Regions from separate parts of the Bacillus sp. OTU530 genome, predicted to be linked through region 1. Evidence: riboswitches for the same ligand, from Rfam matches in the RefSeq annotation. Region 1 holds a riboswitch; the other holds the start of a gene.

The links. A riboswitch is a leader RNA that binds a small molecule or an ion and turns the genes downstream of it on or off. The one in region 1 is predicted to bind S-adenosylmethionine.
Region 2: it holds a riboswitch for S-adenosylmethionine, as region 1 does, so the genes downstream of both, AAHB12_RS14465 (phosphoadenylyl-sulfate reductase) here and AAHB12_RS17535 (PLP-dependent transferase) in region 1, are expected to answer to the same signal.

What each region holds. Positions count from the first base shown of each region.
Region 1 is NZ_JASATP010000023.1:60,977-64,540, forward strand. It holds gene AAHB12_RS17530 (SH3 domain-containing protein) at 1-566, opposite strand, end outside; SAM riboswitch class I at 1,303-1,408, shown strand; gene AAHB12_RS17535 (PLP-dependent transferase) at 1,522-1,722, shown strand; gene metA (homoserine O-acetyltransferase MetA) at 1,703-2,608, shown strand; gene AAHB12_RS17545 (homoserine dehydrogenase) at 2,738-3,564, shown strand, end outside.
Region 2 is NZ_JASATP010000017.1:85,339-88,902, forward strand. It holds gene lysA (diaminopimelate decarboxylase) at 1-809, shown strand, start outside; SAM riboswitch class I at 1,283-1,388, shown strand; gene AAHB12_RS14465 (phosphoadenylyl-sulfate reductase) at 1,542-2,243, shown strand; gene AAHB12_RS14470 (inorganic phosphate transporter) at 2,266-3,324, shown strand; gene sat (sulfate adenylyltransferase) at 3,321-3,564, shown strand, end outside.

The DNA of each region.
Region 1 (3,564 bases):
CGACCTGTACCCGAGCCATTAGATATAGGTGTTGAGACAACTGGGGCAGATGAACTGAGCGTAACACCATATGAGGAAGCAATTGCTTCGTAGGAAGTTTGGGCACGTTTAATCAAGACGGTCGCGCCTGTATTTAGACGGTCATATAGCCAATGAATGTCAGCATTGTGCATACGAATACACCCGCCGGTAATCCATTTTCCAACAGAACTTTCATTATTATTGCCATGAATGGCGTATGTATCACCAGCTGTTCCATTTATGTTTAAACCCATCCAGCGATCTCCGAGCGGGTTATCTGGAGCGCCTCCTTTAATTCCCCTTGTATAGTATGGACGATTGGTAATTTTGTTTACAATGGTGAACTTTCCTGACGGGGTAGGGGTGCTGCTTTTGCCAGTTCCGACTGAAAATTCACGAACTAGACTTCCATTCTCATAAAGGGCAAGCTTGTTTGTTGCGGTATTAACAATTACTACTTGAGAAGATGTCGAGGCAGCTTGAGTCGGTTCTTGGGGGAGGAAAATAGCGAGCAGTAAGATAAGGCTAAACCATAAACGTTTCATAAGGAACCCTCCTAAACGTATGTATGGATAGATTACCGAGGCTTAGGATTATGTAGATTAATTGCAGAGACATGATTTTTTCTTCTTATGAGAAGAGTATATTCAATAGTCATTTAAAGACTTCCTTCTTTTTATTTGGATTATTTTGGTAAATGATAGAAAATTTGATCATTGATTAAAAATTCTATCTATTATAATATTTTCTTAAGTAAATAAAAGAAAACGGTAAACCTTTATAGAGGCAGGTATGTAGGAACGAGACGAATTTCAAACATTATTTCTTTATGTATAGAATTATTGATATTTTAGTTCGCAATCAAAGGTCCAGAGAATAATGGGGATAAAAAAGATTGAGAACCTTGAGCAAACGATGCCCTTGTTTGCTTTCTTTTTCACTGTAAGAAAGTATAGGTTTCCAGCTAGAAGCAAATTCGGTGTATTAGGAAACTTTAGGAACAAGGTGTAACCATACCCCTATCTTCGCCTAACGGATCGCTAATCAGCAAGTTTCTTTATATTAAGTAGAAGATGCCTAATATGTCGAATTCCAATCTCTCTATTGAGTTCATGACGGGATGATATAATAAAGAAGGTTAAGATGTGAGCAGTGATAGCTAATAGTTAGGACAGCGGTCATATTGACGATATGCAGTCTTTGATCACATCGTATAAGCCTTAAAAAACATGTTGACAGTACCAATTAATTTCGATACAATCAGCACTAATGAATGCATACGACTTATCAAGAACAGGCAGAGGGAACAGGCCCTATGAAGCCTTGGCAACAGCCGTCGAACGGAATTGTGCCAAATCCTGCAGGTATATTTCCTGAGAGATAAGAGAGGTATGAGCCGGATGATTTTGGACATAACTGCTTCTTTTACCTGCGGGGAAAAGGAGCAGTTTTTTTTTATACTTTTAAGAAAGTGTATATCGAGGAAAGAAGGGTGCGGGAATGGGAGAAGCATGGAAGCAAGAAACGATTCACCCGGCGAGCATAGCGCACTGCCAAACGGTTGAGGAGCAGCAGCTTCTTGCTGGAGTCAAACCGGACTTCATTCATTTGTCCATCGGTATTCAAGAGGTGGAAGAGTTAATTGCAGATTTATATCAAGCATTATCCGGAGGAAAAGAATATGCCTATCATCGTGAATAAAGACTTACCAGCTGGTAAAGTCCTGCAGAAGGAAAATATTTTTGTTATGACGAAGGAACGTGCGGAGCATCAGGATATCCGTGCGCTCAAGATTGCTATTTTGAATCTAATGCCGACAAAGCAGGAAACAGAAGCGCAGCTGTTACGCCTTCTTGGCAATACACCGCTGCAGGTTGACGTTCATCTGCTTCATATGGAATCACATACGTCAAAAAATGTGTCACAGGAGCATCTGACGAGCTTTTATAGAACGTTCAGCGAGGTAGAAGGAGAGAAATTTGACGGCTTCGTCATCACCGGAGCTCCGGTAGAGACGATGGAGTTTGAAGACGTGAATTATTGGGAAGAGCTAAAACGTATTATGGATTATACACAAACTCACGTAACATCCACTCTTCACATTTGTTGGGGTGCACAAGCTGGGATTTACTATCACTATGGCATTCCAAAATACCCGCTTGAAGAGAAAACCTTTGGTATTTTTGAGCATGAGGTACAGGTGCAGAATGTGCAGCTAATGCGCGGATTTGATGAATACTTTTGGGCTCCTCATTCGCGGCATACAGAAGTACGGAAAGAGGATATTATAAAAGTACCAGAGCTGAAGATTTTGGCAGAATCTGACGAAGCAGGTGTGCATATTGCCGCTGATGCTAAAGGGAAGAATATTTTTGTGTTCGGTCATAGTGAATATGGACGTGATACGTTAAAGAATGAATATGATCGTGATATAAGCAGAGGCTTAGAAATTGAGATTCCAAAAAATTATTATCGGGATAATGATCCAACTCAGAGCCCGATAGTGAAGTGGAGAAGTCATGGGAATTTGTTATTTTCCAATTGGCTCAATTATTATGTATACCAGGAAACACCATTCATTTTATGAAAGTGGTAACGTTTTCTTAGGGATAAAATTATAAAACGTATTCAGAATGTTGACAATATATTGTTTTTTACGACATGAAATTATATAATTGCACATAAATATCATTTTGTAAAAAAGGGGTGGACTATAGTGGAAGAAATTCGGGTTGGTTTACTAGGACTCGGCACAGTTGGCAGTGGGGTGGTCAAGATCATTAATGCTCATCAAGATCGCCTCATTCATCAAATCGGTTGTCCTGTCAAAGTTACGAAAATTTTAGTGAAGAACTTAGAAAAAGAAAGAGATGTCCAAATTACCCCTGATATGCTCACTAAGGATGCAACGGAAATCATCGACAATGAGAATATTGATATAGTTATTGAGGTAATGGGCGGACTTGAAGAAGCAAGAGCGCATATTTTACGCGCATTGCAAAATGGCAAGCATGTTGTGACAGCCAACAAAGACTTAATGGCTGTATATGGCACTGAGCTGCTTTCTGTAGCAAAGGAAAATCAATGTGATTTATTTTATGAGGCAAGTGTAGCTGGCGGTATCCCGATTCTTCGCACCATTGTGGACGGACTTTCCTCTGATCGAATTACGAAAATGATGGGAATTGTGAACGGAACAACAAACTTCATTTTGACAAAGATGTCAAATGAAGGAAGAGCATATGAGGATGTGTTAAAGGAAGCGCAGGAGCTTGGATTTGCAGAAGCGGATCCAACTTCAGATGTAGAAGGCTTGGATGCAGCGCGTAAGATGACAATTCTTGCAACGCTTGGCTTTTCCACAAATGTGGAGCTAAAGGATGTTAGCGTAAAAGGAATTTCATCGATCACAGAGGAAGACTTAGCGTATAGCCAAGGGCTTGGCTATACAATGAAGCTAATTGGACTTGCGAAGCGCGATGGCGAAAAGCTTGAGGTGAGTGTAGAGCCAACGCTTCTTCCAAACACGCACCCGCTTGCGGC
Region 2 (3,564 bases), on a different contig from region 1:
CAGGTCAGGATGATTCAAAGTTTGGTTTTGGCGTTTCTAGCGGACAGGCGCTGCAGGCGGTGAAGCATGCTGTAACGAAGCCGTACTACAATGTGCTTGGCATCCATTCTCATATCGGTTCCCAAATTTTTGAAACGGATGGATTTGTTCGTGCAGTCGAAGTATTAGCAACATTTGTAGATACTGTTCGCTCCGAAACAGGACATACAATGCCGATTTTAAATCTCGGAGGCGGTTTTGGCATTCGCTATACAGAAGGCGATACGCCGCTCCCAGCCGTACAATATATTAAAGAGATGACTGATGCGGTGCGCGAGCAGTTTACACAGCGTAATTATCCTCTGCCGGAAATTTGGATTGAGCCAGGCCGCAGCATCGTCGGTGATGCTGGCACAACGTTGTATACAATCGGTTCTATTAAAGACATCCCAGGTATTCGTAAATACGTGGCCGTGGATGGCGGAATGACAGATAATATACGCCCTGCGTTGTACGGTGCAAAGTATGAGGCAATTTTGGCGAATCGAGCAAATGAAGAGTCGAAGGAAGTTGTATCGATTGCCGGCAAGTGCTGCGAAAGCGGCGATATGCTGCTTTGGGATATAGAGCTTCCAGAAGCGGCGTCACGGGATTTACTTGCGATTTCTTGCACAGGGGCATACGGATATTCAATGGCAAATAACTATAACCGTATCGCGCGCCCTGCAGTTGTATTTGCAAAGGACGGAAAAGCGCAAGTTGTTGTGGAGCGGGAAACATTAGAAGACCTTGTACAAAAGGATCGTATTCGAGCAAGTGAGCTCGTATGAAAGCAAGAGGATGAAAAAAATTAAAAAATAGGCGGACAACAGTACGTTGTTCGCCTATTTTTGTAAGAAATTAACATAATTGTATCGCCGCAAGTCTTGCGCACAAGGGGACCTTCGCGGAAAAAGTGCTTATCATTTGCTTTGTTCCCGAGGTAAAGCAAGCTGTGCAAACCTACAGAGCAACCGTTGCTTCAGGCAGAAATACATGAATTCCCTATTCACTTACTCGGAATTGTATGTTTATTGAAAGAGAAAGTGTAGTTTTGGAAAACAGGGAAAAGTAATAGCAGAAGGCGCCTACAATAGAGAAGAAACGGTGGCTTACTGCGTTTTCAGAGCAATAGTAACATATAAACTTTATCAGAAGTGTACTGCAATATATTTTCATATTTTCAAAAATTCTTTTAAAATATAATTCATATCAGAAAACTAGGATTGCAATTAGCTGTAATTGTGATACAATACAAATTAATTACTTATCCAGAGAGGTGAAGGGACACGGCCCGATGAAACCCGGCAACCTGCATGTATGCAAGGTGCTAATCCGTCAAAATGGAATCTCATTTTGAGAGATAAGGTTAAGACGCCTCGAAAGTCTTTTCGAAATGGAAAGATTTTTTTAGTGCAAACGGATAGGGAGTATTTTAGGAAGGTTACTGCAGCGTCGGAACAAGACAGCTCCTTCCTACATAGCAGTGGAATATAGATGTTACCAAAAGAGGGGGAAATGACATGTTAACATATGAAACATGGGATGCACCAGCCATTGATTTTAATGAGGACGATGAAACAAAAGGTGCGCTTTCGGTTTTACGATGGGCGTATGATCATTATGGAGACGATGTTGTCTATGCATGCAGCTTTGGTGTAGAGGGGATGATTCTTCTGCACTTAATTGATCAAGTGAAGCCTGATGCAAAGGTTGTATTTTTAGATACAGATCTTCATTTTAAAGAAACGTATGAATTAATTGAAAGAGTGAAAGAACGGTTCCCAAGACTTCAAATTGTGTTACAAAAGCCAGAGCTTACGCTAGAAGAGCAGGCGGCAGAGCATGGTGCGGAATTATGGAAGTCTAACCCGAACGCATGCTGCAATATTCGGAAGATTGTTCCGCTTGAAAAGGCTCTTGCACAAGGGAAGGCGTGGATTTCTGGATTGCGCCGCGAGCAGTCGCCGACGCGCCAAAATGTACAGTTTTTAAATCATGATCACCGTTTCCATTCTATCAAAGTATGTCCGCTGATTCATTGGACATGGAAGGAAGTATGGCGTTATGTATACAAGCATGACCTTCCGTACAATCCGCTTCATGATATCGGCTATCCGAGCATTGGCTGTGAGGTATGCACACGTCCTTCAGAGGGTGGCAGCAGTGATCGCTCTGGACGTTGGTCAGGTACAGGTAAAACAGAATGCGGGCTTCATCAGTAAGAAGTAAAGGGGAAAAGAAAATATGGTAGCTCTCGCATTTTGTGCAGCGTTATTGTTTGCGATGAATATAGGGGCGAGTGGAGCAGCTGCCTCAATGGGGGTCGCATATGCTTCAGGAGCCATTAAGAAGAAATGGGTAGCGCTGCTCATATGTGGCGCTGCTATCATTGCTGGTTCTGTATTTGGGGGCCAAAAGGTTACAAAAACGATTAGCTCAGGCATTATTCCTGAGGATATCTTTACAGTAAAAATTGTTATTATTACATTACTTGCAGCAACAATTGCCTTATTTACGGCAAATATTCTCGGTATTCCGCTTTCTACCAGTGAGATTACGATAGGTGCTGTTGCAGGGGTGGGGATTGCATATCAAGTATTGTATGTGGAGAAACTTTTGTTTATCGTTGCTTTTTGGATTATCACCCCTGTAGTAGCTTTCAGTATTACTTATGTTGCTGGAAAGCTTATTCATAGGCTTAATTCCAAGTATCCTGATTTAGAAAAAGGAAAATGGAAGCCAATTTTTACAATTCTTGTTATTGTGACAGGTTTCTTCGAGGCCTACTCAGCTGGAATGAAAAACGTAGCAAATGCAGTTGCTCCGTTAGTTGGGGCTCATTTGCTTTCAGTGGAAACAGGGTTGCTTTTAGGTGGTATTTTTGTTGCCTTGGGAGCTTTTCTCTTAGGAAGTCGAGTTCTTGAAACAAATGGGAAGAAAATTACATCTGTTTCTTTGATTGAAGGAATTTCTGTTTCTGCTACCAGCTCATTTCTCGTGATTACAGCAGCTTTATTTGGGATTCCATTGCCGATTGCACAAATTACATCATCTTCTATTATCGGCATGGGCTCCGCGCAGCAAGGCAAGAAGGTCTTTCAAAAACGCGTTGTTTCGCAAATGCTCAAGGTGTGGTTTGTTGCCCCGTTTTTATCGCTTTTAGTATCTTATACATGCGTTAAACTATTGCTAGAAAGTGATTTGTATTCTATCTTTATTGTTGGGGCGGGAATTATCGCAACACTTGGAGTCATTAGCTTATTAAAACATACGAAACAGGAAGTAGGAGGAATTTCAAGATGACAAGTATTACAGCACATGGCGGTGTTCTTATTAATCGCGTAGACGAAACGTACAGCACAGCGCATATCCAAAAGGAAATTGAGTTAGACAATACTGCACTTAGCGACCTAGAGTTAATTGCAGTCGGTGCATACAGCCCATTAACAGGTTTTTTAAACCAAGAAGACTACAATTCTGTTGTAGAACGTATGCGTCTTGCTGACGGAACAGTTTGGAGTATTCCAATTGCACTTCCTGTAA